Regions from separate parts of the Priestia sp. FSL P4-0332 genome, predicted to be linked through region 2. Evidence: a T-box and tRNA genes for the amino acid it is inferred to sense, from the RefSeq annotation. Region 2 holds a T-box; the other holds one or more tRNA genes.
The links. The T-box of region 2 lies ahead of leuS (leucine--tRNA ligase). A T-box ahead of a tRNA ligase gene usually reads a tRNA of that ligase, here a tRNA-Leu.
Positions count from the first base shown of each region.

Region 1: it encodes a tRNA-Leu, which carries the amino acid that the T-box ahead of leuS (leucine--tRNA ligase) is inferred to sense. The anticodon was not compared.

Region 1 covers NZ_JBBOUA010000001.1:2,261,257-2,276,334, reverse strand. The annotation lists gene MKY06_RS11500 (Ger(x)C family spore germination protein) at 1-1,080, shown strand, start outside; partial or broken gene MKY06_RS11495 (GerAB/ArcD/ProY family transporter) at 1,101-2,203, shown strand; gene MKY06_RS11490 (Na+/H+ antiporter NhaC family protein) at 2,381-3,781, opposite strand; tRNA gene MKY06_RS11485 (tRNA-Gly) at 3,997-4,068, opposite strand; tRNA gene MKY06_RS11480 (tRNA-Leu) at 4,088-4,169, opposite strand; tRNA gene MKY06_RS11475 (tRNA-Trp) at 4,196-4,269, opposite strand; gene MKY06_RS11470 (phospholipase D-like domain-containing protein) at 4,491-5,885, opposite strand; gene MKY06_RS11465 (hypothetical protein) at 6,192-6,461, opposite strand; gene MKY06_RS11460 (GerAB/ArcD/ProY family transporter) at 6,975-7,481, shown strand; gene MKY06_RS11455 (GerAB/ArcD/ProY family transporter) at 7,496-8,083, shown strand; gene MKY06_RS11450 (hypothetical protein) at 8,180-8,413, shown strand; gene MKY06_RS11445 (GerAB/ArcD/ProY family transporter) at 8,440-9,561, shown strand; gene MKY06_RS11440 (FAD-dependent oxidoreductase) at 9,588-10,922, opposite strand; gene MKY06_RS11430 (YrvL family regulatory protein) at 11,348-11,596, opposite strand; gene MKY06_RS11425 (DNA topoisomerase III) at 11,680-13,761, opposite strand; gene MKY06_RS11420 (DUF2339 domain-containing protein) at 13,889-15,078, opposite strand, start outside.
Region 2 covers NZ_JBBOUA010000001.1:4,705,978-4,721,055, forward strand. The annotation lists gene MKY06_RS24630 (hypothetical protein) at 1-276, opposite strand, end outside; gene thpR (RNA 2',3'-cyclic phosphodiesterase) at 412-966, opposite strand; gene cysK (cysteine synthase A) at 1,157-2,089, shown strand; gene pepV (dipeptidase PepV) at 2,122-3,525, opposite strand; gene MKY06_RS24650 (DeoR family transcriptional regulator) at 3,934-4,155, shown strand; gene MKY06_RS24655 (pseudouridine synthase) at 4,378-5,094, opposite strand; gene MKY06_RS24660 (putative polysaccharide biosynthesis protein) at 5,146-6,789, opposite strand; gene MKY06_RS24665 (BaiN/RdsA family NAD(P)/FAD-dependent oxidoreductase) at 7,000-8,271, shown strand; gene MKY06_RS24670 (sporulation protein Cse60) at 8,276-8,455, opposite strand; gene MKY06_RS24675 (rhodanese-like domain-containing protein) at 8,953-9,264, opposite strand; gene leuS (leucine--tRNA ligase) at 9,504-11,918, opposite strand; T-box leader at 11,983-12,201, opposite strand; gene MKY06_RS24685 (hypothetical protein) at 12,444-12,641, opposite strand; gene MKY06_RS24690 (GntP family permease) at 12,706-14,028, opposite strand; gene MKY06_RS24695 (MDR family MFS transporter) at 14,185-15,078, opposite strand, start outside.

The DNA.
Region 1 (15,078 bases), 2.4 Mb from region 2:
ACCTTTCAAATTATTAACCCGGGAAATGTAGCTGGCTTACAAGGGGGCGGCGGTACTCAAAGTCCGCCTGTTACGATCTATTCCGCTTCCGGTGATAATTTAGTTGAAGCAAGCAGACGCGCTTCAGCTAGAATTTCCCGAAGACTTTATTATGCCCATACCAACTTAGTCGTGATCGGAGAAAAACTAGCGCGTGAAGAAGGAATTAACATTCTTATTGATTCTATTGATCGCGATCCTGAGTTTCGAATTACGACTTCCTTAGTAATCGCAAACCAATCAAGTGCTGCTGATTTGGTAAAAGCACTAACGCCTGTCGATAAAATTCCAGCAAACAAAATTATGAAAACGCTGGAGTTCACTCAAAGAAAATGGGGAGAAAACCTAAAGGTTTCCTTTCAAGAAGTGATGAGATCTCTCGAATCTCCCGGAGGAGAAGCGCTAGTATCGGGTTTTCGTTTAGTTGGAAATCCTCAACAAGCAGAAAAATTAGATAATCTCCAGCAAAGCGCACCAGAAGCTACCCTTCGTGCTTCTGGCATTGCTGTTTTTAAAAATGGAAAGTTAATCGACTGGTTGTACAATAGTCCAGCCAGAGGCAGTGTTTGGATCCTTGATAAAATACAAGGAACCGATATTAATGTAGATTGGAAAGGAAAAAAAGAAGCGCTTGCCTATCAAACAGTTCGTCAAAAAACGGATGTATCTGTAAAAATGATAAAAGGAAAACCTTATGCGTCCGTTCATACTCGTGTAGAAGGCGATCTTGGAGAAGTGGAGGTCCCTGTTGATACACGTCAACCTGCTGTAATCAAAAAAATGGAAAAAGCTGCAGGTAAAGAAATAAAAAAAGAATTACAAACGGCTATTAAACAAGCTCAGACAGACAAAGTTGATATCTTTGGATTTGGAGAAGCGCTGGAACGCACGCGCCCCAATCAGTGGGAAAAACTCAAATCAGAATGGGATGACGTTTACTTTCCAAAATTAGATGTAGACGTTACGGTAGAAGCTTATATTCGCCGAACAGGTCTGCGCAATAAATCATTTCTTTCTAGCGTAAAAGAAAAACAACACTAAGACAAGGAGGTACTGGGTATATGGAAAAAGCAAAAATTAGCGCCACTCAATTATTTATTCTCATGGTTTTATTTGAACTGGGAAGCGCTCTATTAGTCCCTCTTGCAATGGGAGCGAAACAAGATGCGTGGCTAGCTATTTTAATTGGAATGCTGTGCAGCTTTTTTTCTTCTTAATCTATCATAAACTCTATTCCTACTATCCGGACCTCCTGCCTACAGAGTATATGCAGAAAATTTTAGGTAAGGTACTGGGAACACTTCTTGCCTTCATATATATTGTGTATTTTTTATACGATGCATCGCGAGTTCTGAGAGATTTCGGAGAGATGCTTCTTACTTTTGCTTATCCGGATACGCCTTTATTTATTGCCAATGCTTTATTGATGCTGGTCATTATCTATATAACCCGAAAAGGAATTGAAGCAATAGCGAGGTCAGGAGAGCTTCTGTTTATTTTTATGTATTTTCTGGCTATTGCAGGCTTCATCTTAATTATTAGCTCAGGATTAATTGATTTTAAGAACTTACAGCCGGTATTAAAAGAAGGAATACTTCCTGTTGCCAAAGTTGCTTTAACCGAAACGCTGTATTTCCCTTTCACAGAAGCTATTGTATTTACCATGCTTCTGCCTTATTTAAGCAACCCTAAAAAAGCAAATGTCACCATGCTATGCGCAACGGGATTAAGCGGAATTAATCTAATTATTACGATGATCATTAACATTAGCGTGCTTGGAGTTGATTTGACGACAAGATCACAGTTCCCTCTTCTGAGTACTGTCCAAACAATCCAAGTAGCTGATTTTTTAGAGCGTCTAGATGTATTTTTTATGTTCGCTATGGTTATTGGGATTTATTTTAAAGTTAGCATCTTGTTTTATGCTTCTATAATAAGTACAGCTACTTTATTTAAAATTAAATCTCCTTCACGTCTGGCATATCCTTTAGGCATCATTGTGTTGTTTTTGTCGATTACGATCGCTAGTAATTTTCAAGAGCATCTTTATGAAGGATTGCACGTAGCAAGATTGCTTTTACATATGCCACTTTTTGCTGTCGTACCTATACTGCTTCTGCTTATCGCATTTTTTAAGAATAGGAAGCGGCAGCAGAGACAATAACAATAAATTTGCAGTTAGTGAGGTGATTTTCGTGTATATATGGTTTTATGATCATTTTGTTAATACCATCTTATTTCCGCTTACTTGTATCATACTAGTGTGCCTATCATTAGGACTGTATGCATACGTTAAGCTGAAAAAACTAAAAAATTGATACTAGATGGCTATTTCTCTCATTCAAAACAAGAAAGATACAACGAGATAAAAAGCAACTGTTATTCCTGCTGCAATTAAAGCTGGTTTTAATTTATACTTAGCATATTCAATAACAGATAAATCTAATATTTTGGCGATGGTATTCGTATCGTCGCTTAAAGGTGAAGAAAACGCTCCAAATGAACCGCTCGCAAATACCGCACCGATAATCAACGGTAAAGAAAGGTCTGCAGAACTTGCAAGCGATACGCCAAGCGGCATTAAAATCCCCCACGTCCCCCAAGCAGACCCGATAAAGTAAGAAATAGCAGCTCCAAACACAAACATAAAAGGAGTGACAAACATTTGAGGAATCCACTTAGAATGTGCCGTCACGAAATTCGAAAAACCCAAGTCTTCTGTAACAGCGGATAATCCCCATACTACCGATAACAACAGAATAACGGACATTAAGTCATTGCCTCCTGTGATAAAACCATTAAGCAAATTCTGTAATGTAAAGCGCTGAAATAAGAAAAAAATGAGGGTAATTAACGTAGTCATAATCAAAGCTACTACCATCGCTTCTAGTACGTCTGCTTTAATAAATGCTTCAAAAAAGGTGTGACTTTTATGATGTCCACTCCACCATGTTAAAAGTAAGGTGAGTGAGATCACGACAAGTAAAGGCACTAAGAGATTCCAAGGCTTAGAAGGCAAATCCTTCGATACGCAAGGATGACAATCATGCCAATCTTTTTCGTCTTCTTCCTCAAGCTTCATAGGAGCCGTAGATGTTGAATGATGAAAAAAGCTTAAATAAATCCCTACTAAAATAATTACAATCGAAAAGAAGTTATAAGGAATACTTTGAATGAACAAAGAATAAGCGTCTTGTTTTATGCCTTGATGATCAATCGCCATTTGAATGATTGATACCATATATCCTACAAATGCCGTTGCCACAGGAATTAAGACGATAACAGGAGTAGCAGTTGTTTCAATAACAAAACCTAGCTCTGCTGTCGTCATTTTCACTTTTTTCAGCAGCGCTCTCATGATGGGCGCGATCGTAACAAAACGAAATGTCGGAGCACTGAATGTCCCAATGGTTGAAACATAGGTTAAAATAAGGGCTTTTTTTCTTGTATCAATTCTTTCTGCAGCAGTTTCCACAAACCCCTTAACTCCTCCAGCCATCTTAATCATTCCGATAAGCCCTGAAAACGCGTATAAAAAGACGACGATTTCTATATTACTTTTATTTCTAAGAGCTTGTACAACGTAGTGAAGTAGCTTTTCAACACCTCCAATAATCGAATGATCAATCAAATAAGCGCCTACTAATAAGCCCAAAAACAACCCTGGCAGCACTTGTTTGGTGAAAATAGCTATTGGAATAACAATTAAAAACGGTATAATGGAAAACCAACTAGATTCCATAGGACTCTCCCCTATCTTAAAAACCATATTAGATGTCTTCACGTATCGTTCATTAGCTTTTAATGTAACCCCAATATTATGTGTATATTCACGAAAACAACACGTATAAGCAGTACTGCTTTAATAAAATATTTCTGATTAAAAACAGCATAATAAAACTCTTTATTTCTACAACAAAAAAAGCAGTTTGCACATGCAAACTGCTTTTGAAAAGAAGCGGAAGACGAGGTTCGAACTCGCGACCCCCACCTTGGCAAGGTGGTGTTCTACCACTGAACTACTTCCGCGCATATATGAAAGTAAAGATGCGGGTGAAGGGACTTGAACCCCCACGTCATAAGACACTAGATCCTAAGTCTAGCGCGTCTGCCAATTCCGCCACACCCGCGTGTGAACTAAAAGATAACTTCAAAATGGCAGGGGCAGTAGGAATTGAACCCACACTGACGGTTTTGGAGACCGTAGTTCTACCTTTAAACTATGCCCCTAGAAATGATTTCTTCAAAAGAACCTCGTTTATTAACGACGCTATATCATAATAAAACATATATGGAATTTCGTCAATAGGTCTTTTGATAAATCATAACTAGTACTAGCAGTTTCAAAAAAACTGTGAGGCATATCACAGCTTTTTACACATTCCCTTCACCAGCTGCAGTCTTCTTTAATCTCCGCTATTTGTTTTTAGAGACTCTACTGTAACACAGTACTATACAAAATGTCTCCAAAATCGCGTAAAGACCGAAAGAATATGTAGAAGTGCAGATTTTACAGGAGGCGCGTTTTTTTGAGAATCCGTATTAAAATCCACAGGTTCTCCCTCATTTCCCACAAGCATACTGTGAGAAATTTTAGTTTCAATAGCTCCTGTTAACTCGGCTGCAAATTCTTTACTATCTATCATAACCATGGATTCAGTATTTAAAAATGCAGAGCGGGAATCTAAGTTAAAAGAACCAACTGCACTTAAACGCTGATCATAAACAACAGATTTCCCGTGAATTGAATAGGGCTTTTGATATTCATAAAGCTTTGAACCAGCTTTTATGACGTGATTCTTCACTCCCAAGTATGCAGAAAAAGCCATAGCATTTGGAGTGGATGTAATAGAATTAGTTAAAATAATTCTTTGTACTTTGGGTTTTACCCGCTTATCTATATACCGTTCCATCTCTTTTGTTGGTACGATATAAGGGCTTTGAACAACAATGGATTTTTCAGCTTGTTGGGAAAGCTTAATAAATGTTTTCCATATAAAAGGGCTTTTATTAATTCTCTGAATAGGATTTGTAATAAAAGAAACCTTTCTTGTAGGCATCGTTGATTCTCTCCATACAATATAAGGATGGACAAAAGGTTCGTTTGCTTTTTTTGCCTTTTCGTATTGATCTATCAACAATTTTTTTCCTGAAAGACCACGAAATTGTTTAGTCTTCTTGAGCTTTTGAAAAGCTTTGCGTGTATACGGATGAGTCCATAATTTCTCTACATACTTCTCCATTGAGAGAATGACACTATGACTTTCTTGCTTTGTGTTATAAATCAGCACATCACGGTCATAGACAAAATTTTTATCTGGTTGACTGGCCAAGTATTTATCTCCAATATTTCGTCCTCCAATAATACCTAATTGGCCATCGACTACTATTATTTTATCGTGAAGACGATTATGCCAGGTCCAAGGTTTAAAAATAGTGAAGGGCTCATAGTACTTTAATTCTATATTATTGTGGAAAGCTAGAGCATAAAGAACATTTTTTCTCTTGCCTTTTAATCCATGAGAGATCCCGTCTAATAGCACTCGAATACGTATACCTCGATCCGCAGCTTCGAATAAAGCGCCCATAAGTAAATCCGAAGAACGACCTTTACCGATGGAAAAGTAAGCAATATCAATTGTATGCCTCGCTTCTTGAATCATCTGCATCCGAACAAGCCCTGAAAAATAACCGTTTTCCAAAAGCATAACCCGGTCTGTGGATTCTTCCTTTCCGTAAAAATTCTCAGTATTTATTACTTTTAAGTCTTTTCCCTTGTGCAAAGGGACATAAAACAGTACCACTGCAGTTACGAATACATATATGAAGTACAATACGACAATCATTATTAGTATATTTATTAGCATGTTCCTGTCACAATCCCTTTCCATTCTTATCGTTCTGTTTTTATTAGGATTCTTACTTTTTTAACTTCTATACCTTTTAAAATAAGAATGGAATGATGGATTATTTGTTACACCACTGTTGATTTCCGTGCAAGTCTTCGCCTTTCCCCCAAACAATAGCCAGAAGCAATTATATACACGAAACCTACGTTCACACTACCAATAAAAAAAGCAGAAGTTCATTATCTTCTGCTTTTACAATTTATACCCTATTGTGAACCTGTTCTAAGTAAAACAGCGGCTCTTTTATTGATTAAGGTTGTTCTCCATATCTTTTATATCTTGCTGAAACTCTGTTAAACGCTGACGCTGTGTTTCAGAAGCATTTTCAAGCGCATTCTCAATTTGCTGAGAGGCTTCATTCACTTCACCTATCGCTTGCTTCGCTTCATGGCCGTACGATGCATCATTTTTAGCTTCATTTGCCTGTTCATATGCATCTACTGCTTCTTTATGCCCCTGCTGTGCTGCTTGAAACGATTGTTGTTTATCTTTATTGTATGGGAATTTTTTCATCATAGTGCTCCTTTCCATTTGTTCACTCTTTAGTGTGGCATTTTTCTACATATTCATACAACGCTTCAATAGGTTAAAGCTAAGTGTATATTCCTCATAACAAACCCCTCAATCATATAAGAGCCCTAGAAAATATCTTCTATCTCCTGAAATACTTTCTATATTCTACAGAAATGTATAATGACTTTCTGTAGCGGACATCATACGAATAGCTTATCTGAACGAAAAAATGTATTGGGGTTGACTGCATGCACTTGTTTCTTTCCTTTTTGATCATTTGTGCAGGGATTATATGGATGGAAATAAAAAGATTACCTCAACACTCTCATAAAAAGGAACGGAACATTTTTATTGTGTTCATGACAATCAGTATCATAATCGCTCTTGCAAAAATCTTTCGGCTGCCTCTACCGAACCCTTCTGATTGGGTAGAAGTAATGTTTCAACCTTTAAGTCACTTATTATTCCGTTGGATCACTTAATTAGTGTATATGGCAAAAGGATGTGCTCATTTTGCTTAATGAAATCAATATTTCAGCTGCGCAGTTTCGCAAATTAGTAACTTTGTATAGCATCGGAAGCACAATTATTGTTGTACCTGCCGCTATTACAGCTGATGCTCATCAAGATGCCTGGATTGCCGCACTCTTCGGTGTTGCATTAGGAATTGGCTTAGTTTTGCTTTTTACCTCACTAGGAAAAATGTTTCCAACGCTTACGCTGATGGAAATGAACGAAAAAATTTTTGGCAAACTATTTGGAAAGATTGTTTCTGCTGTTTTTGTGTTATCCAATTTATTTATCAGCAGTCAAGTTCTTTACTATGTAGGGAATTTTCTCACTACACAAATTCTTCCCTACACCCCGCTTACAGCCATCCACATTGCATTTATGGGTGTGGTCATCGTAGGAGTACGCCTAGGAATAGAGGTTATTGCACGAAGTGCCGAGATTTTATTCCCTTGGTTTGTCGGATTATTCGGGCTTCTCATTGTGTCTATGATCCTCAAATTAAAATAGAGCATCTTCAGCCTGTGTTCGAAATCCATCCAAAAGCTTTTATTCGTGCTGTTTTAACGTTTTTAAGCATAAGTTCTTTGACTTATACGATTCTGCTTATGATTTTCCCTTCCCATACACCAGACACGAAAAAGGCAACTCAATCTTTTTATATAGGTAATGTAGCCGGTGGACTAGTGATGGTTACGTTAATCTTACTCGGAATTTTAGTACTTGGTCCTTATTACTCCCAAATCACCATGTTTCCAAGCTATGAATTAGGAAGAAGAATTGATGTAGGAAACTTTCTTCAAGGAATTGAAGTAGTCATTGCTATTTTGTGGTTTATTACTCTCTTTTTTAAGCTTTGCATTTACTTTTACGCTACTCTTTTGGGGTTTGCCAATGTATTTCATATAAAGGATTACAAGCTATTTTCTTTTCCAGTCGCACTCATCATGATTACCCTTTCCCTTATTGTGTATCCAAGCGTTTCTTATCAAAAGGATTGGGATACAAAAACGTGGATTCCCTACAGCTTACTTGTAGGCATCTTATATCCACTTTTCCTTTTAATTGCAGGGTTTATTCAAAACAAAAAGCGGCGTTCTAGCAATGGATAGAAACTCAAAAACCTTTAATAAAGAATGCACCTTCAGTATAAGTAATTATTTTTCAGGAAAATATAACACTAATTATTCATGTATAGGAGCTAGTGTATGCTAGGGGTATTGGGTTTACTTATCGTTTGCACGCTCGTCATTTGGTTTGAAGTACCTAAACTACGGCATAAAAAAGCGAAGAAAGAACTGTGGCTATTCTATACAGTTCTTGCAATCGGAATGGTGGTAAGCATCTGTAAAGCACTTGGTTTAAATGTTCCAAATCCTTCTGATTTATCAGCTGCTATCTTCAAGCCAATCAGCATATTTTTATTTCATTTATTATCTTAATACGTTAAGACGAGGAAGTGAATACAGTGAAACCTGTAGTTAAAATTTCAACGATTCAATTTCGCATGCTCGTTATGCTTTATACAATTGGAAGCACAATTGTTATTGCTCCAGCAGCTATGACTGTAGATTCCAAACAAACCGCTTGGATTCCAGCTATCCTTGGAGTAGTATGCGGATTTGTATTAGTAAAAGTATATATAGCTCTCGGACTGTTATTTAAAGATAAAAATCTGATAGAAATCAATGAAGCAGTGTTTGGAAAATATCTAGGAAAAGGTGTATCTTGTTTATTTGTCACGTCTACTGTCATAACATGCAGCCGCATTGTATACTACGTGGGGAGTTTTTTAAATACACATATTATGATGGAAACGCCGCTGATTGCTATTCACATTATTTTTATGCTTGTGGTTGTGTTCGGAGCAAGACTCGGACTAGAAACCATCGCACGCTGCTGTGAAATATTTTTCCCTTGGTTTATTGGCCTTCTCGGAATTTTCATCTTCTCACTGACTCCTCAAATGAAAGTCCAAAACCTTATGCCTTTATTAGATATTCACTTAAAGCCGCTGACTCATTCGGTTTTCATCTTTCTTAGCATCACTTATTTTACTTTTGCTCCTTTAATGATGGTATTTCCTCTTCATTTAAGAAAACCTGAAAAAGGTGCTAAAGCTTTAATGAGCGGAAGTCTGTTAGGTGGATTTATTATGGTAGCGATCATTCTCTTTTGTATAATGGTTATTGGCTCTTATCATTCTTCAACTACCATGTTTCCTGTATACGAAATGGCTAAGCGAATTGAGCTGGGGAATTTTTTGCAAGGAATTGAAGTAATTATTGCTATTATATGGTTTCTTACTCTTTTCTTTAAAGTTTCTCTTTATTTTCATGCTTCTATCGCTGGGCTTTGCCACATTTTTAACGTTAACGAAACTCGATTTCTAACGTTACCGATGGGGTTAATCGTTACAACTTTTTCTATTATCGTTTATCCAACTATTATCTATCAAAAAACATGGTTAGCCGAAACGTGGATTCCCTATAGTTTTTTCGTAGGGGCTTTTTATCCTTTTATTCTTCTTATTATAGGCTGGATCCGCTTTAGACCTGCTAAAATAAAAAAGATAATAAAATCTACATAAAAAAAGCAGGTAGTCACCTGCTTTTTTTATGCTTGAAGCGCTTGAAGTCCTGCTTGGTTTAAGAAATGCCAAGGCTTATTAAAGTGCGGTTGAAAGAAAAAGTCCATAAAGCCAAGCTCATCGATGGTCATTTCCTGCTGTACACATACAGACAATGTATTGATTGCTTGAGTAGCATCAATTTTAGAAATAACCTGTGCGCCTACAATTCGTCTTGTTTCTTCTTCAAATACTACTTTCAACGTAATATTTTCGTACGTTGGCATGAATTCAGGTCGGTTATTCTCTGATATTGTGATACTTTTCACATTCATATCAAAAAGAGAAGCTGCTGTTTCAGTTATGCCGGTAGATGCAACATTGTAATCATAAATATGCAGACCTGACGTTCCTTGTGTTCCCATATACTTAATCGTTGACTTAACAAGGTTTTGAGCTACTAATGTTCCCATTCTAACTGCATTTGTAGCAAGCGGAATATAGGCATGTTTCTTAATCGGATTATAGTAAATGGCACAGCTATCTCCGGCAGCAAATATATCTTTTTTGCTTGTTTGCATATATTCATCAACCACAATTGCGCCGTTTGGAAGCATGTCTACTTGTCCTTTTACTAAGTCTGTATTTGGACGGAAGCCAACACACAGAATAACAAGATCCGCTTCGTATTCGCCTTCAGTTGTCACTACTTTTTCAACAGATCCCTCACTGCCTACAAATTTAGTAACCGCTTGGTTTAATGCTAATTTAACTCCTCGATTTTCAAACTCAGTTTCCATTAGATTCGTAAATTCTGGATCAAGATATTTATTTAAAATGCGATCAGCACTATCAATAAACGTGACTTCTTTTCCATACACTTCGAATGCTTCTACTAATTCTGCACCAATATAGCCCGCACCAATTACGGCTATTTTCTTCGCTTGCTTCGCTTTTTCAATAATGTGATTAGCATGCTGATAGTTTTTACAAAGCACAACATTATTTAAATCGATGCCTTCAAGGTTTGGAATGATCGGCCATGATCCAGTTGTCATCACTAATTTATCAAATGTATCTTCAAATTCTTCGTTGGTTTCTAAATTTCGTACAGCTATTTTTTTACCATCTGTATCAATATTCGTAACTTCATGTTTCATTTTCATATTTACACCCATCTCTTGCAATTCAGACGGTGAAGAGTAAAATAAGCCATTTGCATCTTTTACGACCCCGCCTACATAGAGCGCAATTCCACAAGACAAAAATGAAACATTATCATTTCGCTCATAAACTGTAATTTTAGCTTCTGGATAAAGTTCTGCCATATTTTTTACTGCTGCCGTTCCTGCATGTGTACACCCTACTACTGCAATTTTCATAGATGATATCCCCCTTAGGATTATAGAAAATATGATATTGTGAATTTATTCACATATATTGTGAAATGTTTCACATATCTTTTACAATTCTTATTATACAAACATGTTTGTCCTTTTTCAAGAGGTATGTGAAAAAAATCACATACTTTTTTAAAAAAATATGTTACAGGGTTCTTTAAATAGCTTTGAAGCTTGATATGATGCGCTTTTCTTGCTGATGCGCTGTTGATGAAAAACTTCATCAGCTTGTTTTTTTACGTAGAAACTTACTATCCAATGCACTCTCCATCCAAAAAAATAAGACGGATAAAAGAATCATCGCTAAAATAGATAAACGAATTCCGCTCACAAGCAAGTCTGCTATGTAAACTGATAGAAAAGTAAAAAATATATCTACAGAAGCTGCAAATGTTACAAATAGTACTCTATTCAGTCTGGCATTCTTCATTAAAAAAATGAGTGTCTTTGAAAAAAGCTATAAAGCCAAATACAAAAATAAAAAATAGAAATAAATATATGGCCCAGTAGGACTCATATTCCACTCCCATTACTTTAAGGAAGCCTATAAAACCAAAAAAATAGCTTCCCATTAGTATCGCTAAAATGATTAGTACCATCGCTCCTACTATAAAGAACGCGATTAAACGATCCATTCCCCTGCTTTTTCTTTTCATTGTTCCACTCCACCTTACTTACTCATCACTTAATCCATATTATACGAAAAAAGTGCGATACCGTGGTATCGCACTTTTCTAGATTATTTATCTTTTTTATCTTGAAGGGCTTGTTTTAAAGCATCACCCAAGCTTGAACCAAATGCTCCGTCATCATTATATTTGTTAAGAAGCTTTCGTTCTTCTCGTTTTGAAATCTTTTTCTTTTTGTCCTCAGCTTTCTCCACTACTTGACATGAACGGCATTGGAAATACGTGCCCGCTTTTCCTGAATGAATTTCCATTCGCTTGTGACACTGCGGACAGCGTCGATTCGATAGTTTAGGGTCTTTTGCGCGTCTATAGCTGCACTCAAGGCTTGAACAAACGAGCACTCTTCCTTGCTTTGTTTTCTTTTCTTTCAAGAAAGAACCGCATTCCGGACATTTAGAGCCCGTTAAATTATGAGGTTTGTACGTTTGATTACTCGTTTTTACTTGCTTAACTAGCTTTTCTGTTTGTTCGCGAATATTTGTTAAGAACTCTTTTGCATTTCCTTTTCCTTTAGCAATTGCTTCTAAGTCACGTTCCCACTTAGCCGTAAGCTCAGGCGACTTTAACTCATCTGCTACTAGGTCAATCAGCTGCTTTCCTTTTTTGGTTGCGTGCAGACGATTGTTTTGGCGATCAATGGACTCATTTTGCAGAAGTTTTTCAATAATATCTGCACGTGTTGCCGGAGTACCTAAATTATGTTTTTCCATTTGTCCAAGAAGATCCGCTTCTGTATAGCGCTGCGGCGGCTCTGTAAATGCACTTTTCATCGTTACATCTTGAATGAGCAGCTTGCTGCCTTCTTCCATATCAGGCAGCTTCACCGTTGCTTCTGAGTCTCCACCAGAAACTTTTTTGAAGCCTGCATTCACGACTTGCTTTCCGCTTGCTACTAACTGTTCCCCATTTACTTCAAGCTCTGCTTTAACCACTTCATACTCATATTCAGGATAAAATAATGAAATAAATCGCTTTGCAATTAAGTCATACAGCTTTCGTTCATCAGCTGATAAGTCCTGTAGAAACACGGGCTGATCTGTTACGATAATAGCATGGTGATCACTTACTTTTTCGTTATTAACCACTCGCTTTGGCAACTGTGCATTTCTTAAAATTGAACGAACCTCTTCTTTATATACAGCAGAGATGCTTTCCAAACGCTCTTTCATAGTGGAAACCATATCTGTTGTTAAATAACGGGAATCTGTACGTGGATATGTGACTAACTTATGCTGTTCATATAACTTTTGAAGTACATTCAATGTCTTCTTAGCAGAGAAGTTAAAGCGTTTGTTAGCATCCCGCTGCAGTTCGTTTAAGTCATAAGGAAGCGGCTGCGCTTCTTTATGCATTTTGCGCTTAATTGTTTTTACAACTGCCTCACCTGATAATTTTGAGTGCAGCTCTTTTGCGCGTTTTTCATCAAAAATGCGCTTTTCATTGCCCTTTTGCCAAGCCGCTTCAAAAGATGAAAACTGAGCTGTAAGCGTCCAATATTCACTAGGTTTGAATGTGTTAATTACTTGTTCACGCTCAATTATCATCGCAAGCGTCGGAGTTTGTACCCTTCCTGCCGACAATGGTTCTTCGTATTTAGTCGTTAACGCTCTCGTCACGTTTAAACCGATAAGCCAATCAGCTTCTGAACGGCAAACAGCTGAATCATACAAGCGATTAAACTCTGTTCCTGGTTTTAACTGTTTAAACCCGTCACGAATTGCTTTATCCGTTTGAGACGAAATCCAAAGGCGTTTAAACGGCTTGTTCCAGCGTACCTTTTCCATAATCCAGCGTGCTACAAGTTCTCCTTCACGCCCTGCATCAGTCGCAATAATTAGCTCTCCAATATCCTTTCTTTTTGCTAGATCGGATACTGTGCGAAACTGAGAACTCACTTTACGAATTACTTTTAATTTCATTTTCTCAGGCATGATTGGCAGATCTTCTAATCGCCACGTTTTATATTGGTTATCATAATCCTCTGGTGTTTGTAATTCAACTAAATGACCGAGTGCCCATGTTACGACATACTTTGGTCCTTCAATATACCCTTTTTTTGTTTGGGTGCTGCCAAGTACGCGCGCAAGATCACGTGCTACACTTGGCTTTTCTGCTAATACAAGTGATTTCATTTTATGTATACCTCCAATTCACTTGTTCCATTATACATGATTGTATACTTTTTGTACGACTTCAAGATTAAGTTTACATAATAATATTATAATAAATAAAGCTGAAGAATTTCTCTTCAGCTTCTAGCTACTTCTTTTTATAAAATAGTCGCGAGATAATTAAACCGATAGCTCCTAAGACGATAAATAACAAGGCCCGTATAGCCATTGGGATAAAAGGTAAATCGTATAAAACAAGTTTAAAAAGTGTTAAGAACAAAATGCCCACACCGATATACGTTGCTGTTTTAAACGTTTTAAGTGATCCTATTACAAATGCTGCAATGGACAGCCCTAACCAAACGGCCGTCATAATAAGCGTTTGCGGATTAGCGGAAAGATCATTGGTGCCAGCGGCCGTAACTTCCGTAGCAAAAATTAAAGAAAGAATAGAAAAAACAATACTTCCTCCAATTTTGAACGTATCGTGCTCATCCTGTTCTGTTTTTTGAATGCTGATCCATATAAATACTAGAATAGAAGCTAACACAACAAGCCAATTTAATGTCGGAAGAGACAGCACTTGTTCGATTGGTGTAACTAAGATATACGTTGCACTCAGTATATAAATTGTATAAGAAAATAGTTGATGAAGTAGATTTTTATACGTCATGGCGATATAGTAAACAGCAAGTCCTTGAATCACATATAAAATGACTCCTTCTCTTAAATCGACGAGCTGATGAATAAAAAACGCTACTGCAACAATTAAATAGGTAATAAAAAATTCAAATTTCTCTTTAGAACTTCTTACTGCGTAAACACCTACTGCGTAAATAATAACTAGCGCAAGCAGCACCATTGTGGTCGTGCCATCGTCAAAAACGGCGAGCAGCCAGCTGTACGTAACTGCTAAACTCGATAGAAGGGTAAACGCATATACTTGGAGTACGGACTGTGATAGAAAAAAACTAGAAATTAAGCATAAATGCTGAATAAGAATCGCCATACCTAATAACTCTTTTACACCATTATCACCAACAAACGAGTAATAAATGAGTAGCGTAAGATTTAATAGTACCGCGGAAAGAACATATAAAATTGAATATTTTTGTTTGATTGCCACATATAAAAAGGCAATATACAGAAGCGTTTCATAGCCAATGAAAACGAGCGCATTAGGCGAATTACTTTCAATAAGAAAAGGAACTAGTACGCCTCCAACCGCGCTAATAATACCTAATGCCTGTGAACGATAAAAGACTGTCGCGATAATCCCTAGGATAATCCAGCTCGCATTTAGTATAAAAGCAAGCGTTGGTCCCGCTAAATGATACA
Region 2 (15,078 bases):
CAATAGCTCTTGATTTTCCACGCTATCGCTAGAGAACGCTTCTTCCACTTCACACGTTTCTTTTTTTCTTGTAAACCGCTCTTTTGCTTTTTGCAAAAATGAACGTTGAGCTTTTGTTTCTTCTTGTACAGGCGGTTCATGTAATAGCCCTTCTTCAAATAATTGCTTTACTTTCTTCCAATTATGCCTTTTTAAGTGATTAAACTGAGACGTGTAGTGATAAACGTCTTTTTCATAACGGGAAATATAATCTTGCACCTTAAGTAGCTGCGCCACGTTTACATCAATCCCCTAATTAAAATTCCTCTAAAACTTTGTTCGCCGATGATTTCTCTATTATCATCGGCGTTTTCTTTCCTTTGATAAGAGTGATATTTAAATAACCTCTCTCCATGCTTGTATGTTCATATGCTACTGTGACTGCAAGGAAAAAGATAGTATTTTTTTATACTTAGGTTTGCTAGCAGGATGAACTTCAAAAAGGGCAAACGAACTTACTTGAAACTGTTCTTCAATCGACGTTTGCTTTAACTGTTCTTCCAAAAGTCCGGCTTCCCCTCCCCACTTCTTTGCAATCGTAATATGAGGACGATAAGGACGTTTTTCGTATAAGGCGCTCAGTTCTTCCCATACGGCCTGTATATCCCTTTGCAGATTCATAAGCTTATCATTTGGCCTAAGGCTTACATAAAGTACTCTAGGCTTGTTATACGCACCGAACACATCGTACTGACCTGTCTGCAGCGAAAAACTTGAATGACGGGAGGCTACTTCTTTTAAGCGCGTAATCAGCTTTTCCTTTTTGTCATCTAAAAACCCTAAAAATTGTAGCGTTATATGATAATCGTCAGGGTATGTCCATTGTTTGAAAGGAAAAGGTATTAATTCCTTTGCCCAATTTTCTGCCTGATGTGCAATGGATACAGGCACGTTGATTCCAATAAAATAATGTTTATCGCCTTTCATCAAATCGCTCCTTTTCTTTTTATTATCTTTCCCCAATTGGTTATGTTCAAAAAGAGCTAGATCTATTTTAAAGGCTTTTTCGGATGAAATAGAGAGGTTTTTCTGAAAATTTGTCATGTGCTTAAAAAATAAGAATTTGTGTTATCATAGAAACAATACAGAGAATTTTTATAAGAAAAGGATGAGAAAAATGAAAGTTGTTAACAATATGGCTGATTTGATTGGCGAGACACCCCTTGTTAAGTTGAATCGTCTTCAACCTGCAGATGGAGCATCCGTTTACTTAAAACTAGAGTTTTTTAATCCAAGCCGTAGTGTAAAAGACCGTGCTGCTTTTAATATGATCGTGGAAGCTGAAAAAGCAGGCTTGCTCAATGAAAATTCTACTATTATTGAACCAACGAGCGGAAATACAGGTATTGGCTTAGCTATGAATGCAGCGGCAAGAGGTTATCGTTCTATTTTAGTCATGCCAGATACCATGACTCAAGAACGAATTAACTTGTTAAAAGCATATGGTGCTGAAGTTGTTCTAACACCGGGTGATGAGAAAATGCCTGGAGCAATCCGCAAAGCACAAGAACTTACAAAAGAAATTCCAAATGCATTTATGCCCATGCAGTTTGAAAATAATGCAAACCCTGACGCACATCGAAAAACGACTGCTAAAGAAATTATTGAGGCAATGAACGAGTTAGGCAAAGACCTATCTGCTTTTGTTGCTACTGCTGGAACAGGGGGAACGATTACAGGAACTGGTGAAGTCCTAAGAGAAAACTACCCAAATATGACCGTTCATGTTGTGGAACCAGCTGGGTCTCCTGTATTATCTGGAGGAAGACCTGGGAAGCACAAGCTTGTAGGAACAAGCCCTGGGTTTATTCCTGATACGCTTAATGTAGATGTTTACGATGAAATTTTAAAAATTAAAGATGAACAAGCCTACGATATTACGCGACGCTTGGCTTCTGAAGAAGGAATTTTAGTCGGTCCTTCATCTGGCGCTGCGTGCTATGCTGCTATCGAGGTAGCCAAAAAATTATCTCCTGATCAAGTGGTCGTATGTATTGCTTGCGATACAGGTGAACGTTACTTATCAAGCGACCTGTTCTCATTTGAATAATAAAAAAGCGAACGCAAAGGCGTTCGCTTTTTTTATTTAGCTAATTCGTAAATAGCCTGTGCATAAATAGCTGTTGCACGAAGTAAATCTTCAATTACCATGTACTCGTCTTTTTCGTGCGCTACTTCTTCACGGCCTGGGAAAAGAGGTCCAAATGCCACACCCGCTTCTAATGCTCTGGCATATGTTCCTCCTCCAATTGAAATAAGTGTAGGTTCTTCATTTGTTTGTTCTTGGTAAACCTTTTGAAGCGTTTGAATAAGCTCATGTTTTTGATCGACGTGATGCGGTTTAGAATCTGTAAAATGTTTGATGGTCATTTGATAAGATTCACTTTTTTCTTTAATCGTATCAATAATATCGTCAATATGAGCTGATACAGGATAGCGAATGTTTAAACCAAAGTGCCCCGCTTCTTCTTGATTGTAAGACATGATTCCAACATTTATCGTTAAATCACCCGTGACCTCATCTTTGCGATTTAAGCCCATTTTTTCTCCTAGTGCATCTTGGACTAAATACGCATTTGCATAACCTACAAACTGATTAGCTTGTTCATCAAGTTCTAATGTGTGTAAAAAGCGAAGAAGCGTAAGGCCAGCATTTTTCCCTTTATCAGGCACACTTCCATGTGCTGAAACGCCTTCTAAAGTAAGTGTGTATACACCGCTCTTGTCTGTTATTGAACCTTTTAAAGACTGATCCTTTAAAAATTGATTATATTTATTTTCAATATCCGTTTCACTATGGAATTCAAGAACAGCTGTTGCAAGATCAGGAACCATATTGTAGCGTCGCCCAGAGACAAATGATGTAAGCTGAACGCTTCCCTTTGTTCCTTCAATTGGCTGCTGGCGAATTTCTACGTCTGTAATGCCTTTTTCAGCAAAAATGATAGGAAAATCCGCATCCGGCGCAAATCCCATAGTTGGCATCTCTTCATGGTTGAAGTAGTGGTCCACACATCTCCAGTCACTTTCTTCATCCGTTCCAATAATTATTCGCACCCGTTTAGATAGAGGAAGCCCTAAATCTTTCACAATTTTCATCGCATAATAAGCAGCCATCGTCGGGCCTTTATCATCGATTGCTCCTCTAGCAAAAATTTTCCCGTCTTTTATTTCACCGCCGTATGGATCAACCGACCACCCGTCTCCTTCAGGAACAACGTCTACGTGACAAAGAATGCCAAGAAGGTCTTTCCCTTCTCCTGCCTCAATATGACCAGCATATCCGTCTACGTTCTTGACGGAAAACCCGTCATTTTTTCCTTTATTTAAAAGAAAGTGAAGCGCTTGAGCAATTCCAGGTCCGAATGGCTCTTCTTGTTTTTCTGTGCTTGTCAAAACACTTTTAATTTGTAGAAAACGCTGCGTCTCAGCTAGAATTTCAGCTTCTCTTTTTTGAACTTCCTCTTTCCAATTAATTGCCGTCATCTGTTTGTCTCCTTTTCCTGCTTTTACAGATTGTATCTATCATTACTATTGGTAAATTTAACTTTATCATACCTTTATATAGAAAGAAATAATTGTCTCTTTCCTTTCATATCAAAGGTTTACAGAGTCAAAATTCCGGGAAATAATTTGTAGGCACAATCGATAAAAACGGATTCTATTTGTTTATTGTTTACATATACTATAAAAAATGTGCAAATAGAGGAAGGAGATGTTACGAAAGGATTACATATTTATATCATTTTTTGTAAATATTGTGTTAATTTGCGTTTTCTCTTTTATTTTTCTGTCGATTTTGTGTACAATAAGGATAAGGACTGAAATAGTGCTTGACATCTCAGAGTTATAAAGAAGTTGTGCCTTACGAAAAACGAATAAGGAAGTGGTTTTTTGAAACCTTCAACTAATCGAATGCTAACTCGTATCAAATCGGTCTATATGTTCATTTGTAAAAATGGAACAGTTACAACGCAAGAGCTCGTAGACGAATTTGGTATTACACCAAGAACCATTCAGCGTGACTTGAATGTGTTAGCATATAATGATTTAGTTCGCAGCCCAAGTCGCGGTACATGGACGACTACGCAAAAGAAGGTCAAGATGTCATCCTAGTAAGTTTATTTCAAGGGTAGTAAGTGATTTATATATAGAGATAAAATTCTACGCAGTAGAAAGTCCAGACTTGGACGAGTGCATAGTCCCCCGCTCCATTTGCACGTCAAGCAGAGTTGGTACTCGTTTAAGTGCTTTAACGTGAAATGTTTCACTTGTCTAACAAAGTGGACAAAAAAAGGAACCATTTTAGACTTAGGTTCCTTTTTCTTTCGCCTCTTCTTAGGCATTTGATTGTTGTAATAAAGCTAGTTCCTCTTCCGTTAACTCCCTATACTCTCCTAAATCTAACGACTCGTCTAATAGCAAAGCTCCCATAGATAAACGTTTTAAATACGTTACTTTTTTTCCTCTTGCTTCAAACATACGCTTCACTTGATGAAATTTCCCTTCAACGATCGTTAATTCAATTTCTGATTCCACACCGCTTGTTAGTATCTTTAACTCTGCTGATTTTGTTACATATCCATCATCAAGAGTGACACCTTGTCTAAATGCTTCAGCATCTTCTTCAGTCACCGGTGCATTAATTTTTGCAAAATATGTTTTAGGAACGTGTTTTTTAGGAGATAGCAGCTGATGTGCAAGCTGACCGTCATTCGTCAGCAGCAAGAGCCCTTCTGTATCTTTATCTAAACGCCCTACCGGAAATGGGTCATACACAGCATCGTCAAGTTCAAGTAAGTCCAAAACTGTTTCATGAAGAGAATCTTCTGTTGCTGATATGACGCCTTGCGGCTTATGAAGCATAAAGTAAACAAATTCTCGGTAAGAAACGGCTTCGCCATGCACAGTTATTTCTTGTTCATCTGGATTAACGTGGACCTTAGCATCTTTAACTGCTGTACCGTCTACCTTAACAGCTCCAGTCTTTAAAAGACCTTTAACTTCTTTTCGGCTTCCGTACCCAATGGTAGAAAGCAATTTATCCAAACGCATGTAATATCCTCCTCTTTTTTGAAAAGAAGATGACTCTAACGAGTCATCTTCTTAGGCACTGCGCTGTTTATTTCGGCGCAGTATCTTTCGTTCAATTGCACCTGTTACCCTCGCTCCCATTACTTTTTCAAGCAGGCTTGAACGATAGGTAATAATAAAGTAAATAATGCCGCCTACTGCTGCTCCTATAATCGTAATAACAGTGGCAGAGAATCGTCCTGGCGTTGTAAACAGACCAATCACTGCTGCGACAATTTTTACGCTGATTCCCATAATCGCAACAAAAATGAGAATAAGCACAGAGCGTTTTATAAACTCACTGTAGTTATATTTTGCGTGTTTTTGAATAAGCGCAAACATATAAACAAGAGATACGATATAGCCTAGTGCTGTCGCTAAAACTGAACCAATCTCGTGGAACATAAGAATAAATGGAACGTTCACGACAATTTTCACAATCAATCCAAATAATAGACTTAAAACAGCATATTTTTGTTTGTTGATTCCTTGTAAAATAGCTCCATTAACCGTAAAAAATGAGAACAATAAAGCTACCGGTGCATAGTAAAGCAAGACATTTCCACCCGCATCCGATGCATCTGTTCCAAAGAAAAACGTATAGGCTGGGCCAGCTAAAGCCATTAATCCTACAGATGCTGGCAGCACAAGAAACATAATCGTTTGATATGTTTGATCAATTTGCTTTTGCAGTACGTTATAATCTTTATTCACAAAGGAACGTGTAATCGTTGGTACAAGAGTCAAACCGAACGCAGTAGCTAATGAAACGGGAATCATCACAAGCTTTGGAACATAAGACTGAACAATTCCGTTCATTGACTCTGCTATTTCTTTTTGTCCAGCCGCTACCATCGCACGGTTAAATGTGAATTGGTCCACATACTGATAAAGCGGAATAGCCAAGCTGACAAAGACATATGGCAATGAATACGTAAGCAGCTCTTTAAAAATGGATACGGTAGAAATACGCGTAGGCGTTACCGTCTGCTCGTTCACCATTTTATCAAGATAAGGCTTTCGTTTTTTCCAATACCAAATTAATACAGCCAGTCCAGCAAGAGCTCCTACAAAAGCCCCCATCGTAGCAAATCCAACGGCTAATGCAAGACTTCCATGGACAACTTTGATGACGATATAGGTAGATGCCAATAAAAAGACAACCCGCACAAGCTGTTCAACTACTTGTGAAACAGCTGTTGGTCCCATAGACTGGTGACCTTGGAAAAATCCTCGCATTAAACTCATCATCGGTACTACAATTAACGCAACACTAACCATTCGCATAACCATTACTACATCTTCTAAGGAGTTATTTAAATCAGAACCTCCCAGTGTAATTCTAGACATAACAGGAGCTAACGAATATAAAAGTAAAAATGCAAGTATTCCTGTGACAAGCATTAATTTCATGCCGGCCCGGTACATTCTTCTACTCGTATAGTAATCACCGAGTGCATTATATTTTGATACAAATTTCGATACGGCCATTGGCATACCGGCTGTAGCAATACTTAAATAAATAGCATATTGGTTATATCCGTAACCAAACAGTGCTCCCCCTACGGTTCCAACAAGGATCGCAAATGGAAATAAATAAATCATTCCCAAGATTCGGGATACATAGGTGCCAAGCGTTAGCACAAAGGTCCCTCTTAACAATTTTGAATCAGACATACGTTTGCCTCCGATACTTAATGTTACATAATGATAATAATGATAGAATTGAAAAGAAGCAAGTGACAGTATACACTAAGAAAGGTCTTATACTCACTCGCACTCGTCAACAAACTAAAAAACAAAGACTATAGCCCATTTTATCCAATGTTGAGAGATTTGTCAGTGAACAAACTAAAATTTTTTAAGAATAGACAGGTTGGTGAAAGTATGATATATGATGTAGTCGTAATCGGAGGAGGACCTTCTGGTTTGATGGCATCGATTGCAGCTGGTGAGTCAGGTGCAAACGTATTATTAATTGATAAAGGCAATAAACTTGGACGAAAGCTTGCCATTTCTGGAGGCGGACGCTGTAATGTGACAAACCGTCTTCCCATTGATGAACTTATTAAACACATTCCAGGAAACGGACGCTTTTTATACAGTGCGTTTTCTGTTTTTAATAACGAAGATATCATCTCTTATTTTGAAGGCCTTGGAATTAAATTAAAAGAAGAAGATCACGGTCGTATGTTTCCGGTCAGCAATAAAGCGCAATCTGTTGTTGACGCATTAATTAGCGAACTTCACCGTCTTCGTGTGACGATTCGCACAAACACAGCCGTTAAACGCGTAAACTATGAGAATAACACGGTAAAAGAAGTTGTGCTTCAAAACGGGGAAGCAATCCAAACGAAAAGCGTTGTGATTGCAGTAGGTGGAAAATCAGTACCTCATACAGGTTCGACAGGAGACGGTTATCAATGGGCAAAAGATGCGGGGCATAAAATTACTGAACTTTACCCAACAGAAGTTCCTATTACATCTAGCGAACACTTTATTAAAACCAAAACGCTTCAAGGTCTATCGCTTCGCAATGTAGGACTAAGCGTGCTTAATAAAAAAGGCAAACCTGTCATTACTCATCAAATGGATATGATTTTCACTCACTTTGGCATCTCTGGCCCTGCCGCTCTTCGCTGCAGCCAATATGTTGTTAAAGAGTTAAAGAAACAAAAAAGCAACACTGTTCAAATGTCTCTTGATTTATTTCCTAGCCAAAACGAAGAAGATATTTTCCAACAATTAGTCAGAACAACAAAAGAAGAGCCGAAAAAAGCAATTAAAAATGTCTTAAAAGGTTTTGTATCTGAACGCTATCTATTGTTTTTACTCGAGCAAGCAGGCATTGATAGCCAAGCGCTAGCAGGACAGCTTCAGCATGAGAAACTGAGAGAATTTGCAAGACTGTGCAAACGATTTGAATTTGCTGTAAACGGCACGCTTTCTTTAGAAAAAGCATTCGTAACAGGAGGCGGCGTATCCGTTAAAGAAATTCACCCAAAAGAAATGTCTTCGAAATTTATGCAAGGCCTTTACTTCTGCGGGGAAATTCTTGATATCCACGGATATACTGGAGGATACAATATCACTTCTGCTCTTGTAACAGGCCGTTTGGCTGGCAGTAATGCAGGAGAATTTGCAACAAGCCTAGCATAATATGCTAGGCTTTATACATAACCATGGCTGAAAAACAGTACACCTGCTCATCACGATCAACATCCACTGTCACTTGGTATTTAATATCAACGACGTCTTCATCCTCTAATTTCCGTAAAAATCGATTCACCGCAAATTCTAAATCTTTTTCATGCTCTTTATCAAACATTTTTACTTGTATCACAGCTTCTACCACCTTGTCCTATCAAATTTGTTTCAATCAGAATGGACTGTTTCTCTTGATGATGGTTTTTGTACGGATTTTCAATCTCTTACTACCTCTATTTTTATGAGGGCTTTTATAGATTTAGTCATCATTTGTTTTCCTGCTATCATTTTAGTCGGATGGCAGAAGTTTCATTCAAAAAAGAGGTTGAGACATAACTAAATTAATTCAATCTAAAGACGAACAAATGGGATACATGAGCTGAACCGCTTGTAACACGGCAGTCGATTTCCTTGCAAGAATTCGCTTTCCGCGGGCGGCCGGTGAGCCTCCTCCTCGCTTGCGCTCCTGGGGGGCTCACCTGTGTCGCCTTGCCTTCCAATCAACTGCTAGAAGAAACGAAACAAATAAAACCTATGTTCACCATAACAAAAAAAAATGAACCACTAATCAAACATGTTGATCAATGGTTCATTTTTCACTTCAGCTAAGATACTTTTGTCTCAGCCTCTTTTTTATTTATTAACCGTTTTTCCTTCCCACTCTAACATACCGCCAGCCATATTTGTTACTTTATATCCTTGTTCTTGAAGGTAGTAACATACGTTTTCACTGCGGCGGCCCGAACGGCAAATGAAAATATATTCTTTGTCTTTATCGAAATAATCCACATTAGCTGGAATATCATTCATACGAATGTGTTTAGCAGTTGGAATCATTCCTTCTGCTACTTCTTCATCTTCGCGCACATCAACTAAATGAAGTTCTTCTCCATTTTCAACACGTTTTTGAAGTTCTTCAGGCGTAATTACTTTTACTTCTTCCATCTTCGTCATTCCTCTCTATTCTTTCATTCAGCTTGCTATCGCTATTGTAGCAAATTCAAATACCTTTATGCCACAAAATAAGAAAAGCTTAAGCAGCAAGCCTGCCTAAGCTTTTCCCATCGTAGTTAAAAATTTAACTAAGCGCCTGATGTTAACCCGAAAGGCGGACATCAGGCGCTTAGGTCTAGTACAGAACCCCTGACAGCTCTTTAGTCAGGAGTTCTGTTCTACATCAATACTTAATTAGCTACGATGTTTACTAATTTACCAGGCACAGCAATCACTTTGCGCACTGTCTTACCTTCAATGAACTCTTTAACATCTTCATTAGCCATTGCAATATCTTGAAGCTCTTCACGAGATGCCTCAGCAGGTACGTTTACTTTCGCACGTACTTTACCGTTAATTTGAACGACAATTTCCACTTCATCATCTACAAGTTTCGCTTCGTCAAACGCAGGCCAAGCCTCATACGAAATTGTATCTTCGTGACCTAGTTTGCTCCATAATTCCTCAGTCGTATGAGGACAAATTGGTGCTAATAGCTTCACAAATCCTTCTACGTATTGCTTTGGCAGCACGTCAACTTTGTATGCATCATTGATGAATACCATAAGCTGAGAGATACCTGTATTAAAACGGAGGCCTTCGTAATCTTCCGTTACTTTTTTCACCGTTTGGTGATACACGCGTTCAAGCGTAGTGTCATTGCTTTCTTGAACCTTGCTGCTTAATTCACCGTTATCGTCAACAAGTAAGCGCCATACACGATCTAAGAAACGGCGTGCACCATCAAGCCCTTTTGTTGACCAAGCGATTGATGCATCTAAAGGCCCCATGAACATTTCATAAAGGCGAAGCGTATCTGCTCCGTGGCTTTCTACGATCTCGTCTGGGTTTACAACGTTACCTTTTGACTTACTCATTTTTTCGTTGTTTTCTCCAAGAATCATACCTTGGTTAAACAGTTTTTGGAACGGCTCTTTTGTTGGAACTACGCCGATATCATATAAAAACTTATGCCAGAAACGAGCATATAATAAGTGAAGAACAGCGTGTTCAGCTCCACCGATATAAATATCAACCGGCAACCATTCTTTTAATTTATCTGCATCTGCTAACGCTTCACTGTTTGTCGGATCAATGTAGCGTAAGTAATACCAGCAGCTGCCTGCCCATTGAGGCATTGTATTTGTTTCGCGACGCCCTTTTTTGCCTGTTTCCGGATCTACAACATTCACCCAGTCATCAATGTTTGCTAACGGAGATTCACCTGTGCCTGACGGTTTGATTTCAGTCGTTTTTGGTAACACAAGCGGAAGCTGATCTTCAGGAACTGCAGTCGTTGTGCCATCTTCCCAGTGGATAACAGGAATTGGTTCACCCCAGTAGCGCTGACGACTGAATAACCAGTCACGCAGACGGTATGTTACTTGTTTTTCACCTTTTTCATTTGCTTGAAGCCACTGAATCATATTTGAAATTGCTTCTTCTTTATCTAAACCATTTAAGAAGTCTGAATTAACGTGCTCGCCGTCGCCTGTATAAGCTTCTTTTGAAACGTCTCCGCCCGCTACTACTTCTTTAATAGGCAGTTCAAATTTAACAGCAAATTCATAATCACGCTCATCATGAGCCGGAACAGCCATAATTGCACCGGTGCCATAGCTCATTAGAACATAGTCAGCAATCCAAATTGGCATTCTCTCGCCGTTTACAGGGTTAATTGCATAAGCACCAGTGAATACGCCAGTTTTGTCTTTGGCTAAGTCTGTACGTTCTAAATCGCTTTTGCTTTTAATTTGATCTAAATACGCTTCTACTGCTTCTTTTTGTTCGGCTGTTGTAATTTTTTCCACAAACGGATGTTCAGGTGCTAAAACGGCATACGTTGCCCCAAATAGCGTGTCAGGACGCGTTGTGAACACAGTAAACGTGTCGTCGTATCCATCGATTGTGAAGTGCACGTGAGCTCCTTCAGAGCGGCCAATCCAGTTGCGCTGCATTTCTTTAATACTTTCTGGCCAATCAAGCTCATCTAAATCTTCTAGTAAACGATCTGCATAAGCTGTGATTTTAAGCATCCACTGCTTCATTGGACGACGCTCAACCGGATGTCCCCCACGCTCACTTTTGCCGTCAATCACTTCTTCGTTCGCAAGTACTGTTCCTAGAGCAGGACACCAGTTAACAGCTACTTCATCCACATAAGCTAAGCCCTTTTTATATAGCTGTAAGAAAATCCACTGCGTCCATTTGTAGTAGTTTGGATCAGTTGTATTAATTTCTCGCTCCCAATCGTAAGAGAAACCTAACGATTTGATTTGACGACGGAAATTATTAATGTTAAGTTCAGTGAATTCAGCCGGGTCGTTTCCTGTATCTAATGCATACTGTTCAGCAGGTAGTCCGAATGCATCCCATCCCATCGGATGAAGTACATTGTATCCTTGCATACGCTTCATACGAGATAAAATATCCGTTGCTGTATAACCTTCTGGATGCCCAACGTGTAAACCAGCGCCAGATGGATAAGGGAACATATCTAATGCGTAAAACTTACGCTTTCCTTCATCTTCTGTTGTTCTAAATGTTTTATTTTCTTCCCAAACTTTTTGCCATTTTTGTTCGATCTTTTCATGATTAAAAGCCATACATAATCCTCCTTGTACGCTCCAGCTGTATTTAATTAAACTAAAAAACCCCTCATCCCTCAAACAAAGGGACGAGAGGTTGAATAAACTTCCCGCGGTACCACCCAAATTAGCACAATTATGTACTCACTCATTTTCCTTAACGCGGATAGACGGCAAATGTTACTTTACTTCACATTTACAACTCCAAGGTGAGTTCATGAACGCTCGTTTGCTGACTCGCACCAACCGTCAACTCTCTTAGCTCGCTTCGTTCACTACTATTCCTTATCATAGTTTTTACATCATACTACCTTGTATTGTAAATAATATGTTCGTAAACTGCAAGTTGTTCAACGGATTTTGTAAAAGTTTCTGCACTGCAGCACTGCTTTGTTGCTAAATCCTCTCTTTCATTCTTATATATGAACAACTTCTCCCAAAAACATACATCCACGGCCAAACAAAAAAGGATTGAGACATAATTAAATCAATCCAATTTAAAGACGAACAAATGGGATAAATGCGCTAGTATGAATCTCTTGGTTACACCACTGTTGATTTCCGTGCAAGACTTCTCTTTCCGCGGGCAGCCGATGAGCCTCCTCGTTGCTTACACTCATGCGGGGTCTCACCTATTTCAGGAGTCTTTGTCTTTGTCTTTCCCTCCACTCCACAGCTAGAAGCACCTAAACAAATGAAACCTACGTGCACCATAAACATGAAAAAATCCGAACGATTCATCGTTCGGATCTTCCTTCAACTAAAATACTTTTATTCCTGTCCCTGCTTCCTTTAGCTGCTATTATTAAATGCCCAATCCAAAAGAAAACAGGATAATCGCAAGTACAAGACCAACAAGCGGCACAATCACCGTCATTGCTGCAACTGATCCATACGCATCTTTATGAGTTTCTCCGCAAATAGAATTAATTGTTGTTACGACATAACCATTATGAGGCAAGGAATCTAATACTCCAGAGGAAATAGCTACTACGCGATGGAGAGCTTCTGGATTTACACCAGCATCTAGATAGTGAGGCGCTAAAATTGGCAAAGCAATCGCCTGACCTCCTGAAGCCGAACCTGTCATCCCCGCGATAACACTCACGGCAATAGCTCCCCCAATCAACGGACTTCCTGGAATATGCGTCATGGCATCTACAGCCACTCCAAACGCGGGAACAGCCTTAGCAACTCCTCCAAAACCTACGACAGCGGCTGTATTCCCAATAGCAATTAACGCACCCAGCGTTCCTTCTGAAGCTGCATTCCAAAATCCTTTAAAATGCTTTCGGTTCACAATATAAGTGACAATGATCCCGCTTAAAAGTGCGACAATCAACGCAGATTGCTGAAGTGGCTTATGAAGTGCAAAAGAAATAATGAGCACGACCACAAGCGGAAGCAAACTTAATAAAGGATTAGGAAGAGACTGATTTTCCGTTACTACTGGATCTTTCTCGCGTGATATAAAACGCTCTCCATTTTTAACTGCTTTTGAAATCAAGCGCTTTAACCACCAGTAGCCGAATACAGCCATCACTACTGCTACAACTAAACTAACTTCCCATCCTGCATACGGACTAGTCTTCAAATATTCAATTGGAATCCAGTTTTGGATTTCAGGCGACCCAGCTGAGGTCATCGTAAACGTAACTGAACCGAATGCTAAAGCAGCAGGGATAAACCGCCTCGGCAAATCGGCTTGTTTGAATAAGCTTAAAGCCATTGGATAGACAGAGAATGCTACTACAAACAGACTGACTCCTCCGTATGTTAAGACCGCACAGGCAAGGACAATCGCCAACACTGCTCTTTTCATTCCTAGTTTACTAACAATCCAGCGAGAAACACTATCAGCAGCCCCGCTGTCTTCCATCACTTTTCCAAAGACGGCGCCCAATAGAAACATTAAATACCAAGAAGCAATAAATCCTGTGAAACCAGACATGTAATTTCCAACAAAATTTGCTTCTCCTTCTTTCACCAGCTGCGGAAATAAAGGCATTCCGCTTGTTAACGCAACAACTAAAGCACTGAGCGGACCTGCTATAAATAAATTCATGCCTCTCATCGTTAATACAATGAGCAGCAATAACCCTCCAATTAATCCAATCATACTAAGCATGTTTAGCCCCCCATGAATTCATATAATTAGAAAACGCTTACATATTTACAGGTATATACTCCTTTCTTTGCTTGTCACAACCCTTACTATATTATTAAAGGAATACTGAAGACATTCCTACGTTTATTTAACAGTCAAAAATAAAACCACCTCTATTTATTTAGAGATGGTTAATGAACGCTGACGTTTTTCTTTTAATTTATAATCGTATATCCATGTTGTACACATGCTGAATAGCAATAGCCCAATTAATAAATAGCACAGCGTAGACATATTAAACGCATCGAAAATAACGCCTCCAAAGAGAGGACCAATCATTTTACCTGCAGTAGCCATGCTGTTAACTACGCCTTGATAAAATCCTTCTTTTCCAGATGGAGCCAACTGACTTGCAACAGCTGGAATGGCTGGCCAAACGAACATTTCTCCAATTGTTAACACAACCATTGCTGTTAAGAACTGCGGAAATGTTGTAGCATTCACCACGATAACAAAAGAAGCCACAAAAATAACCGTTCCAATTAGGACCTGTACTTTTAACGTTTTTGCTACTTTTTGAATGATGGGTACGATCAAAGGCTGACCGACTACAATTAAAATCCCGTTAATCGTCCAAAGCAAACTGTAGCTAGAAAGAGGTATATTCAGCTCACGCGTATGCGTAGCAATCGTTGTTTGCCACTGAACATACGCAACCCAGCATAAGACATACCCCGTACATAAAATAAGAAGAGCAGTCAGCTTCGTTTTATGCCCAATGCTCCCTGCTTCATTAAGGACATTCGTTTGTCCAACGGTAACCGAAATATGACGATATGAAAAAATAGCAATAAGCAGAAAAATAACGTATAAAATTGTATTAGCTAAGAAAATATACGTAAATGAATAAGACGCTACAATGCCCCCTACCGCGGCGCCAATAGCTACTCCTGCATTTTGAGCAACGTACATCGCATTAAATGCTTTTCTTCCGCCTTGTGGCCAAACGGACCCTGCCATTGCATACATAGATGGAAACACAATACCAGATCCAAACCCTACAACAACCAA